DNA from 3 places in the Bacillus sp. JJ1609 genome. Region 3 is predicted to be linked to each of the others. Evidence: riboswitches for the same ligand, from Rfam matches in the RefSeq annotation. Region 3 holds a riboswitch; each other region holds the start of a gene.
The links. A riboswitch is a leader RNA that binds a small molecule or an ion and turns the genes downstream of it on or off. The one in region 3 is predicted to bind thiamine pyrophosphate.
Positions count from the first base shown of each region.

Region 1 (4,231 bases), on a different contig from region 3:
TTTTCAAACTTGAAAAGGCGGTTATCATTGCGAAGGAAACAAAACGCTTTGAAATAGCTTCCATGCAGTTCTTTCACAATGATTTTACGATGCGTAATTTCGTTGTTCGCCGCCAGGTATATCATTTCAACTGGCTGATTGTCACTAAGTGACTTTGTAAGCAGACGATTCATGTTTTCACCCCTTAGTATTTATATTTACATTATACCCGAACATTCGTTCTTTATTCAATAAAATAGGAACTAATGTTCGTTTTATTTTCAGGGAAAAATGGTATAATTTTTATAAAATGGAGGTATGGATTATGGAAACTGAATTGCTGAGAATATTTGATGAGCAAGGTAAGGAAATAGGCACTGCACCAAGGTCTATAGTACATATAGAAGGACATTGGCATGAGACCTTTCACTGCTGGTTTACTGAGAGGATAGCTGGAGAGGACATTATTTATTTCCAAATCCGTAGTTCTGTTAAAAAGGATTATCCAAATCTATTGGATATCACTGCTGCTGGCCATCTTTTAGCAAATGAAGATGCTTTTGATGGTTTAAGAGAGGTTAAGGAAGAGCTGGGAATAGACATTGAAATGGAAGAATTATTTTCCGTGGGTACAATCAAGGCTTCACTCGTTAGTTCAAATTTTATCGATAAAGAAATGTGCCATGTGTATGTGTATAACAAACATGTCCCTTACGAGAAATACAGCCTGCAAAAAGAGGAAGTCTCAGGAATAATAAGGACCAGTCTGGATCTTTTTGAAAAGCTCTGGTTTGGAGAAGTGATGGAATTGGAGGCAGAGGGTTTTACACTAAACCGCGATGGACAAAAGCAGCCTCTGGTATTGAAGGTAGTAAAAGATCAATTTGTCCCGCATGAGGATGAATATATTAATAGTGTAATCAAAGCAATAAGGGAGATTTAGAGGGGGATGCTGAATGAAAATGATGTTTCACTACAATTGGGCAGTCCGGGATGATTGGTATAAGTGGTGTGAAGGAGTTAATGAGGAAGAGCTGCACGCTTCCCGGACAGGAGGAGTGGGAGGTATATTACAGACCCTTTTTCATATTATTGACGTGGAATGGAGCTGGATTCGCTTGCTTCAGGGAAAAGATGATTTCCAGGAGAACTTTGAGCTTTATAATACCTTGGATAAGGTGAAGGGATTGGATGCCAAATTTAAAGCCGAGGTAAAAGAGTTCGTTCTTGCCTGGAATGATGAGATGGAAAACCGAATCTTACAGCTTCCACAGTCAGATGGCAGCAGCGTTACCTTCACCTGGGGTGAGATTATGAGACATACTCTTGCACATGAAATACACCACATCGGGCAAATTTCAGTATGGGCAAGGGAGATTGGGAAGCAGCCAGTGACAGCGAACTTCATCGGGCGCGGCCTTTTTAAGAATGAAAAAGTTTAGTTCGGTTTTTTATCGACTAAAATCAGCTGGAACCGTCATCGAGCTTTATGAGAAACGATAATCGTACTATATGTCTGATTTGGAAAATTATATTGACATTAGAATCATAACATTATATATTAATAAATGTCCTCGCTAATAAGGACAAACAGAATAACGATTCCTTAGCTCAGCTGGGAGAGCGCTACCTTGACAGGGTAGAGGTCGCTGGTTCGAACCCAGTAGGAATCATACTTTTATGAGAAGCGTGAATTCCTCGAAATGGGATTCACGCTTTTTTTTACATAGGAATTTTCATCTATTCTGAAATGTGGGAAGCAGATAATTGGCTATTCAATCCCTTCAAATTTTGGGTTGATTTTTAAAATACTATCTTGGTTGAGGAATTCTTGTGGAATTCTAAATAAGCTATTTTTATTTTCCTAGACGAATCAAAAAACTTTATATATAGTAGAATTGACAATTGGAGAATTGGAAATGTAGGGGAGCCGGTGGTGCCGGCTGAGAAAGTGTCCAAAGATGCTGACCCTTTTAACCTGATCTGGTTAGTACCAGCGTAGGGAACATCTTCTGATAGACGTTTTTTCGTTTATTATGGATTTTTTCATGCGCTTGGGATTCCCCGAGCGCATTTTTCTGTTTCATTAAAGCCTTCTTTTCCAACTTCATTGTCAAGTAAAAACGGGAAGAGGGAGAATCGTGAAGAAGCTATTAATTTTGTTTTCTGGGTTTTTATTAATCTGGAGTCTTGCCGGCTGTTCATCGAGTGAACCGACAGCCAAGGAAAAGGGCTCACTGAAAAAGGTATCCATTGTGCTTGACTGGACTCCAAATACGAATCATACAGGAATCTACGTAGCAAAGGAAAAAGGATACTTCAAAAAGCATGGATTGGATGTAGATATTCTTTTACCTGGTGAAGCGGGAGCTGACCAGCTGGTTGCATCAGGGAAGGCTGAGTTTGGTGTAAGTTATCAGGAGGGGATTACCCAGGCAAGGATACAGGGAATTCCTCTAGTATCGCTGGCAGCTGTTATTCAGCATAACACTTCAGGCTTTGCTTCTCCGAAAGCCAAAAACATAGTTTCACCAAAGGACTTTGCTGGCAAAACGTATGGAGGCTGGGGTTCACCCATTGAAAAAGAAGTGATCAACTCGATAATGAAACAGGAAAATGCTGATATAGAAAAAGTGAAAATTGTTAATATGGGCGATTCAGACTTTTTCACAGCGGTAAAAAGGGATATTGATTTTGCCTGGATTTATTATGGGTGGACAGGTGTAGAAGCAGAGCTAAGAAATGAACCAATCAATATGGTGTATTTAACAGATTACTCGAAGAAGCTTGATTATTATACACCGGTCATCAGCACAAATGAAAAGATGATTGAGAATGACCCGAAAACCATTAAGGCATTCATGGCAGCGCTCACTGAAGGATATCAATTCGCGATTGATCATCCATCTGAAAGTGCTGATATCCTGATCAAGGCCGTACCTGATCTGGACGAAGATCTGGTTAAGAAAAGCCAGGAATGGCTATCTCCAAAGTATCAAGATGATGCTGATCACTGGGGTGAACAAAAGCTGGAGGTTTGGAAGAATTACAGTGAATGGATGTTTGAAAATGGTCTTCTGGAAAAGGAATTGGATGCTGAAAAAGCCTATACAAATGAGTTTTTACCAGAATAGGGAGGAAATGAACAATGGCGAATGCACTTGTAAGTGTACAAATTATCCCAAAGGCTTCTTCAACAGAGGAAGTTATTCGTTTAGTAGATGAGGCAATTAGTATTATTGATCAACCTGGAGTGATATATGAAGTCCATCCTCTGGAAACGACAATGGAAGGTGAGCTTGAAACACTGTTGTCGGTGATTGCGGAGATGAATAAAAAAATGGTGGGATTAGGCTCACCTAATGTGATCTCACAGGTGAAAATCCTGTATCAGCCAACTGGAATTACAATGAATACACTGACGGAGAAGTACCGCTAATGAAATCAATCTGGAATAAGGGTTGGAGACCATTTTTGGTTCTCCTCCTTTTCTTCTTGTTTTGGGAAGGGATTACCCGATTTAACAGCATCCCTGAATGGCTATTACCCGCCCCCTCGGTCATAGTTGAAGAAGCCATGGCGAGTTATTCATTATTTTTACCCGATATCGCGGCAACATTGCAATTGTCAATCGCCGGGCTTTTGCTCGGGTCAGTGATTGGTTTCCTGATTGCGGTAATGCTGCACTTAGTTCCTTCGTTGCGGAACGCAATTTACCCCTTATTAATATTATCGCAGAATGTACCAATAATCGTATTGGCTCCATTATTAGTGATTTGGTTTGGATTTGGTTTTATGCCGAAATTGATTATCATTATTTTAGTTTGTTTTTTCCCAGTTACGGTTGCTTCGTTAGATGGGTTTAAGAATGTCCCTGCAGATCTTAAGCATTATATGAGAATGTCAGGTGCTTCTGCATTTCAAACCTTCACGAAGGTAGAGCTTCCAAATGCACTTCCGCCACTTTTTTCAGGTTTGAAAATCGCGGCTACTTACAGTGTAATGGGAGCCGTTATTTCTGAATGGCTCGGAGCGGAAAAAGGAATTGGTGTATTCATGACCTTATCGTCATCTGCGTTTCGAACAGATCGTGTGTTTATTGCGATTTTCATCATCATATTTTTTAGCATGCTGTTCTACAGTATCATCATGTTAATTGAAAAGATGATGATTAAATGGCTGCCTGAAGGAGAAAAGTGATGAAAGCAAAAATTAAGCTCGTAAACATTTCGAAAGCCTTTAAAGAAACAGG
Region 1 is NZ_JBALSS010000027.1:5,894-10,124, forward strand. Features, by position in the region: gene V7654_RS19050 (hypothetical protein) at 1-173, opposite strand, end outside; gene V7654_RS19055 (NUDIX hydrolase) at 305-922, shown strand; gene V7654_RS19060 (DinB family protein) at 936-1,421, shown strand; tRNA gene V7654_RS19065 (tRNA-Val) at 1,580-1,652, shown strand; TPP riboswitch at 1,893-2,001, shown strand; gene V7654_RS19070 (ABC transporter substrate-binding protein) at 2,121-3,113, shown strand; gene V7654_RS19075 (thiamine-binding protein) at 3,128-3,418, shown strand; gene V7654_RS19080 (ABC transporter permease) at 3,418-4,179, shown strand; gene V7654_RS19085 (ABC transporter ATP-binding protein) at 4,179-4,231, shown strand, end outside.
Region 1: linked by a shared signal. The riboswitch ahead of V7654_RS19070 (ABC transporter substrate-binding protein) and the one ahead of thiT (energy-coupled thiamine transporter ThiT) in region 3 are both predicted to bind thiamine pyrophosphate.

Region 2 (4,231 bases), on a different contig from region 3:
ACAGAATTAAATCCACCTAAGACCACAGACCGATTTAACACATTAAAGCACTGGGGGTCAGACCCCCAGTGCGGTTATGCGTTAAAGTGCCGGGGGTCTGACCCCCGGCGCGGTGGTGTGTTAAAGTGTTATGCTTTGGCTTCGAATAGTTTGGCTATTTCGACGATTGTTTCTACGGATTTCAGCATGTTGTCGACTGAGATGTATTCGAATCGGCCGTGGAAGTTTTCGCCTCCTGTGAAGATGTTTGGTGTAGGCAGCCCCATATAACTTAGCTGGGAGCCGTCTGTACCGCCGCGGATTGGCTTCACGATCGGCTTGATGCCGAGGTTTTCCATCGCTTCGTATGCAATGTCGACGATTTCCTTAACTGGCTCGATTTTATCCTTCATATTATAGTACTGATCATTCAATTCCAGGTGGACGCGGCCTTCACCGTACTTATCCTTCAGTTCGCTAGCGATATTCTCGAACAAATTCTTTCGAGCCTGAAAGCTGTCACTGTGGAAGTCGCGGATGATATATTGCAGTTTCGTTTCTTCAACATCGCCAGTAATGGAGCTTAAATGGAAGAAGCCTTCATATCCTTCCGTATGTTCTGGAGCTTCTTCTGCCGGCAGCATGCTGTGGAATTCCATCGCGAGTTTCGCGGAGTTGACCATTTTTCCTTTTGCTGTACCCGGGTGTACATTCTTCCCTTTAAACGTTAGCTTCGCACCTGCTGCATTAAAACTTTCATACTCCAGTTCGCCAAGCGGGCCGCCATCGATCGTATAAGCGAATTTAGCATTAAACGCTGCTACATCAAATTTATGAGGTCCTCTGCCGATTTCTTCATCAGGTGTAAAAGCAACCCTGATCTTGCCATGCTTAATTTCTGGATGCTTAATCAAATAAGCCATCGCAGTCATGATTTCAGCAATGCCAGCTTTATTGTCGGCTCCAAGAAGGGTAGTGCCATCCGTAGTGATCAATGTGTGCCCTTTATATTGCGGAAGCTCTGGGAAATCCTCAGGTGATAGAACTATATCCTGCTCTTTATTCAGGACAATTGCATCGCCGTTAAAATTTTCGATGACCTGTGGATTGACGTTCTTTCCAGTAAAATCAGTCGCTGTATCAACGTGAGCAAGAAAGCCGATCGTCGGTACATCTTTATCTGTAGTGGCAGGAAGCGTGGCCATCACATAACCGTTCTCGTCAATCGTGACGTCCTCCATGCCGATCGTTTTCAATTCTTCCACAAGCATATTGGCAAGCGTTAACTGGCCTTCAGTCGAAGGGCAGCTTTCACTGTTTTCATTTGATTGCGTATCTACTTTTACATAAGAAGTAAATCTTTCAATAATCTCGTTTTTCAATTCCCTTCATCTCCCATTCTTGAGTATATTTTCATATTATCATATATCTGATTGAACACAATTTGTATTGGGTTATAAAAATTGTTCTTAAAAATAATAAAATCAAATCCCTTTACATATATAAATGTTAAGGCTACTATGAAATTAATTAAATATTCGTTGTACTACTAGGGGAGCCCTGTGTTGGGCTGAGAGGAAAACATTAGTTTTTTGACCCTTTGGACCTGATCTGGGTAATACCAGCGTAGGAAAGTAGTGAGAGATGTTTTTTTCCCTTACATTGCTTTTAAGCCAGGTCCTATTATGGATCTGGCTTTTTTATGTTTTGGCTGTGTTAAATATCAACAGTCTAATTTAACAAAGCCTTATTTTAAGGAGGTTAAAAAAATGGAATTAAAAAATCAAGTAGTTCTAGTAACTGGCGGCAGCAGAGGATTGGGTGCAGAAACGGTTAAGGCTTTTGCAAGAGAAGGCGCGAGAGTCGTAATCAACTATTTTCAAAGCGAGGAAAAAGCAAGGCAGCTAGCCGAACAAATTGGGGATGCCGCACTAGCTGTCCAGGCGGATGTGAGGGATTCCGAACAGGTTCAAAACATGTTCTTGCAGGCAAAGGAGCACTTTGGAACACCGATTACCACCGTGGTAAATAACGCTCTAGTCAGCTTCAAGTTCGACCCTGTTACGAATAAGGATGCCTTTTCCGTCGGCTGGGAGGATTACCATGCTCAGCTTGAAGGTGCCATCAGAGGAGCGTTGAATACCATCCAGTCCGGACTTCCTGATATGAAAACATGCCAGTTTGGGAGAATCATAAACATTGGCACAAACCTATTCCAGAACCCTGTTGTCGCCTATCATGACTATACGACGAGCAAAGCGGCCTTACTTGGTTTTACCAGAAATATGGCGAATGATCTTGGCAAATATGGCATCACCGTCAATATGGTTTCGGGCGGTTTGCTAAAAACAACAGACGCAAGCTCCGCTACTTCTGAGGAGGTTTTCCAGTTGATCCAGTCATCGACCCCCCTTAGAAAAGTAACGGACCCAGCTGAAGCTGCAAATGCAGTTGTATTTTTTGCATCTCCATGGGGGCGAGCGGTTACGGGGCAAAACCTTGTAGTTGATGGCGGACTTGTCATGGACTAAGAGAATTGGAAATAGAAGAACAAGAAGTTAAAAGGAAGTCCCTAGTTTTAAATTACGTTGCACTTAGAGGTTAGTTCGCAGTAATCAAAAGGAGGAATTGTCATGGAAAAATCAGAGGTCGTTAGTTTGCTAAAAAAGGTACGCACCCAAAAACCGCTGATTCATAACATCACGAATGTCGTTGTCACCAATTTCACCGCCAATGGCTTGCTTGCGCTGGGGGCATCGCCAGTCATGGCTTATGCTGCTGAAGAAGTTGCCGAAATGGCCGCAATGGCAGGGAGTCTTGTGCTAAATATCGGAACCTTGAATTCGACAGTGGTTGAGTCGATGCTGATTGCCGGAAAAGCAGCAAATGAGCATGGAGTGCCTGTCATTCTTGATCCGGTCGGCGCAGGGGCCACGGCTTATCGTACTGAAACTGCTTTGAAGCTTATGGAAGAATTGGAGATTTCGATTATCAGAGGAAATGCAGCCGAGATCGCAAATGTGGCCGGTGAAAAATGGGATATTCACGGCGTGGACGCTGGCGAGGCAGTTGGGGATGTCATCGAGCTTGCTGTTTCTGCCGCGAAAAAATTGAATACAGTCGTTGCGCTAACTGGAAAAGATGACATCATCACCGACGGAAAGCTGACATTCATTGTCCATAACGGACATCCGATCCTTACAAAGGTAACCGGTACTGGCTGCCTGCTAACTTCAGTCATTGGCGCGATTGCGGCAGTCGAAAAAAACCCGCTCACTGCAGCAGCTGCAGCAATTGTCATCTATGGGGTAGCAGCAGAAAGAGCAGCAGAAAAATCTGCAGAAAAGGGAACTGGCAGCTTCCAAGTAGAGTTTCTAGATCAACTGTACAAAGTAAACGAAGATGACATCCTAAACTATAGTTCTTTTACCAAAAGGGGGACAAAAGAAAATGTTTAAAGCTCTGACAATCGCAGGATCTGATAGCGGCGGCGGGGCAGGCATACAGGCTGATCTGAAAACATTTCAGGAACTGAAGGTATTTGGCATGTCTGCGCTGACAGCAGTAACAGCCCAGAACACTCTTGGCGTCCAGGGCGTTTACCCGATGGAGCCAGAAGCTGTCGCAAAACAGATTCAATCAGTAGGGGAAGACATTGGCGTTGATGCATTGAAAACTGGGATGCTTTTCAATGCCGAAATTATTGAAGCTGTCTCTGGAAAAATAAAGCAATTCCGCTGGGATAAGGTCGTTGTCGATCCAGTGATGATTGCGAAGGGCGGAGCACCTCTTCTTCAGCAGGAAGCTGTATCGGCAATGAAAAAGTATCTGCTGCCTGTTTGCTTAGTGGTTACCCCTAATATTCCGGAGGCAGAAGTCCTGACAGGTATGTCGATTAAAATCATCGATGACAAAAAGGAAGCTGCCAGAAGGATTCATGCAAACGGAGCAAAATATGTGGTCATTAAAGGCGGTCATGATGATAATCCGAAAGAATCTGTTGACTTGCTTTTTGACGGCACAGAATTTGAAATATTTTCGAGACCAAGAATGAATACAAGAAACACTCACGGAACCGGCTGCACGTTTTCAGCAGCGATTGCCGCCCAGCTTGCGAAGGGAGCTGCTGTGTATGAAGCGGTATCTGTGGCGAAGGAATTCATTCAGGCCGCGATCGCGGAGCCGTTAAATATCGGCAATGGGCATGGGCCAACGAACCATTGGGCCTTTAATCTTAAAAATAAAGTAGAAA
Region 2 is NZ_JBALSS010000028.1:55,238-59,468, reverse strand. Features, by position in the region: gene pepT (peptidase T) at 129-1,361, opposite strand; TPP riboswitch at 1,521-1,629, shown strand; gene V7654_RS19850 (3-oxoacyl-ACP reductase) at 1,749-2,510, shown strand; gene thiM (hydroxyethylthiazole kinase) at 2,613-3,437, shown strand; gene thiD (bifunctional hydroxymethylpyrimidine kinase/phosphomethylpyrimidine kinase) at 3,430-4,231, shown strand, end outside.
Region 2: linked by a shared signal. The riboswitch ahead of V7654_RS19850 (3-oxoacyl-ACP reductase) and the one ahead of thiT (energy-coupled thiamine transporter ThiT) in region 3 are both predicted to bind thiamine pyrophosphate.

Region 3 (4,231 bases):
CAGTTTCGATGGAAACGGCTCAAAAGAATCTTCGTGTTCCAGAATCAGTCAGCAGTTTCGTACAGCCGTTGGGTGCGACGATTAATATGGATGGCACGGCAATCATGCAGGGGGTTGCAACAATCTTTATTGCTCAGGTGTATGGAGTAGACCTAACACTTGCTGAACTTGGAACAGTTGTAATAACAGCGGTCCTTGCAAGCATTGGTACTGCGGGTGTCCCAGGAGTAGGGTTGATCATGCTTGCAATGGTTCTGCAGTCTGTCGGATTGCCTGTTGAGGGTATTGGGTTGATTCTCGGTATTGACCGTCTGCTTGATATGGCGCGTACAGCTGTCAACATTACAGGTGACGCAGCATGTGCAGTCATTGTGGCTGAATCAGAAAAGAAGCATGCAGTAAAGAGTGAAAAACTTAGAGTGAAAAGGATGAATGAAAAACGTTCATTAGAATATACAGAATAATACGATGACCTAAAAAGCCCGTTCCTTTTTTATAAAGGACGGGCTTTTATTGAGGTTGTGATCAAGGTTATTTTTGTTTGGAACCTCTTTAGCAGAAGTCACACTTCACTTTCATTTATGCTTTTATAAGATTATTAGCTTTCATTACCGGTGAGTGGCAGCAAAATAATAAATGATGTTTTTTCAGGTTCTGATGAACATGCAAGAATCCCTTTATGCTTTTCAATAATTTCCCTGCAGACGAAAAGACCCAAGCCGGTTCCAAGGGTTTTTGTTGTTACAAAAGGTTCGAATATCGTCTTCAGTAAATTGTCAGGAATTACAGGCCCGTTATTGGCAATCTCTAATTTTATATGAGTGTCATTCACAAAAAATCCCTTGATTTCAATCTTTGGATCCTCACGGTATTGGCTTAAAACATCAATGGCGTTAAAGATAATGTTGATGAGTACCTGTCTGATTTCATCCGCATAACCGAATAATTCCATGTCATCTGCGACATTCTTTACAATCCTGACATTTGTATCTAAGATGCTTGGATAAAGGAAATTTAATACTTCATCGATCATCTTGTTCAAGGAGAATAGATTTTTCTCTTTACCAATCAGTTCTTTTTTCGATAAAAGTAGAAATTGGGAAATGCGGAAATTCAATTGTTCTAATTCACTGGAGATAATATCCAGATACTTCATTTCGGGATGGTCTGATTTTAAAAGCTGGATAAATCCCTGAATCGAAGTTAATGGGTTTCGGAATTCATGAATAAAACTCGAGGTCATTTGTCCAAGCAAGGTCAATCTGTCCTTATGTGTTGAATCAATGAATTCGTTTTTTTCCTCGATGATTTTATTTTTTTGTTCATTATAATAGGATACTGCGTAATAAAGAAAAGTATCAAAACAGTAGTTGATTCTATTAATAGTGCCTTGAAGTTCCTCCCATTCCACATTCAGTTTGTGCAAATGCTTGTAAATGACAGAACGCCCGGAGTTCACGTTATATACAAAATCTCCAATATTGATATCAGAGCGTACTCGTTCCTCTCCTACGGTAAAGGCTATTTTTTGAAGATGTTCATCAAGCTCTTCATTCGTTTTTGTAAAGACCGCGATGATAATTGCGTACATATCTTCGGCATTCTTATTTATTTTTTGTTTATATGGATCGTCTTCAGATACGATTAAATTTTCATTCCATTCGGCAATCAGATTTTCTTTTTCACTAGTCAGGAAGCTAAGCAATCGGTTTTGTGTTATTGGCAGCATTTTTTTAAGTCCCCCAGTTTAACTTTTCCGTTTCTAAAACATTCGTTGAAAAATCGTAAATCCCTTTGTCGAATAATAAGAAGATGCGGAGAAACGCGTCGAACAGGCAAAAATGTGACAAAAGACCGAGTTTTTTATCATATGAAAGGAATTTTTGTCTATATAGATATTCGACATTACCGCGCTAATTTACCTGGTTTAACTGAATTTTACTAAGGCTCTGTTGTAGTTCAATGTTAATTATAAGCACCTGTTGATTGGAGCGGAGGGCACTCGACTCCTGCGGGATCAGCGGCCAAGGTGAGACCTAGGTTGAAATGATCCGTCAGAAGGACCATTTAACCCCGCAGGAGCAAAGCGACGAGGAGGCTCACCTGACGCCCCTAGAAGAATTTGTCCTTGAAAAAGCTGGCTCTTGAGCTTTTTCATACTTCTTCCGCGGAAAGCGAGTGCCAGGAGCGGAAATCAACAGACAAGTTTAACAGAGCCTTTAATAAAAAGATTTTACTTGTTATTAACAATGAGAAATAGTATATTCATAGGTGAGAAATTAAATATGACCACAAGGGGAGCTGCAAATTGCAGCTGAGAGTGAGCGCCCGAGTTCTTACCCTTTGAACCTGTTAGTTAATGCTAGCGTAGGAATGTGGATGCGATAGGAAAGCAATCATGGGAATCCTATATCGATCCCCTGATTGCTTTTTTTGTTTCTGAAGCAGAAAAGGCGTGTTGGAAACGGACCTCATTCTGAAAAGAAGGAGGAACAATGATGAAACAAAAACAAACTTTATTTTTAGTGGAAGTTGCAGTATTTTCCGCTCTGGCTTATTTGCTGGATTTATTTTCAGGATTTTTATTTTCAAGGATTTGGCCACAAGGCGGATCGGTATCAATTGCGATGGTACCTGTTTTCCTAATGGCATTCCGCTGGGGAGTTAAGGGTGGAGTTCTTACAGGCTTTTTATTTGGACTTTTACAATTTATTCTTGGAATGTCACAAATTTATCATCCGGTACAGGGAATACTTGATTATCTCGTTGCCTTTGCTTTGTTGGGATTGGCAGGAATATTCGCATCCCAAGTAAAAGCCAGCATGCAAGAGGGGAACAAGAAAAAATGGATGGCTCTTGTCATAGCAGGTACCTTTATTGGCAGTGCGCTTCGTTTTATTTCACATTTTCTTTCCGGATGGATTTTCTTCGGAAGCTATGCACCTGAAGGACAGTCAGCATGGCTATATTCCTTTATTTATAATGGCACTTATATGCTCCCAAGCATGATTTTAAGTGCGATTGTCGTCATTCTTGTTATTAGCGCAGCACCGTCAAGAATGGTTCAATTTGCAAATGTAAGTAAAAAAACAATGTAAAAAGTGAGGAGAGCTGAAAAGCTCTTCTTTTTGTATTTATTTATATACCAATTAGGGTATATAATCATTTTGGGACGAAATTTAACAGCTTTAAAAAATATTGTCAATCATGTGGAGATTTTATTAAAAACATCAATTAAATTTCTATTTGTGATTTATGTCACAGTTGTAATTCTTTCATATTGATTAAATAAAGATAATCATTCTCAATTAAATGTTATTTATTATTCCACTGGAACAAAATTAAATAATAAAGAGAATCATTCTCAATTATATTATTATTAAACTTTCAATCTACAAAAAAAGGTGATGGCGATGCTGGGAAAACTTAAGGCTGGAGAAAAGGGCCGGATCTTGAATATTGCTGGTGCTGACAAATTTGTCAGGAGAAGATTACTGGATTTAGGAATTGCGGAGGGTGCTGAAGTATGCGTGAAGTGCATCCTTCCCTTTGGCGGTCCAGTGATGGTCGAGTCCTGCGGCCAATGCATCGGAATCCGCAGGAAAGAAGCACATAGAATCGAAGTGGAGCGAGTATGATGAACATTGCGCTCATTGGGAATCCCAATACAGGCAAAACTTCACTATTTAATAATTTAACAGGTTCATATGAATATGTTGGCAATTGGAGCGGTGTAACCGTTGAGAAAAAAATAGGTATATTTAAAAATAGCAAAGATCAGCTGATTGATCTTCCAGGTGTCTACACACTTAATCCACTCTCGAAGGATGAAGGAGTCGTCACGAATTTTTTTCTGAACGAGCCGATTCAAAAATTGCTTAATATCCTTGATGCTTCTCAGTTAAGACGAAATCTCCACCTAACCCTCCAGCTTATGGAATATGGCGCTCCTGTCATTATTGGGTTGAATATGCTGGATGTCGCTAAAAACCGCGGCATAAAAATTGATATTGATAAACTTTCTGAAGCACTGGGTGTGACAGTAGCTCCAGTAGTGGCAAGGACTGGCAAAGGCTGCGATGAGCTCGCTGAAATGGTGACAGGTAAATTTGTCCGAAGCGGAAAGGCAAACCTCGTATACTATGGAAAAGCCATCGAGGATGGAATCCTTAAGATGGGTACCATGTTGGACGGACGGACAAATCTTCCCGTACGCTGGCTGGCACTTCAG
Region 3 is NZ_JBALSS010000008.1:202,783-207,013, reverse strand. Features, by position in the region: gene V7654_RS09765 (dicarboxylate/amino acid:cation symporter) at 1-464, shown strand, start outside; gene V7654_RS09760 (histidine kinase N-terminal domain-containing protein) at 599-1,729, opposite strand; TPP riboswitch at 2,285-2,391, shown strand; gene thiT (energy-coupled thiamine transporter ThiT) at 2,499-3,098, shown strand; gene V7654_RS09750 (FeoA family protein) at 3,414-3,638, shown strand; gene feoB (ferrous iron transport protein B) at 3,638-4,231, shown strand, end outside.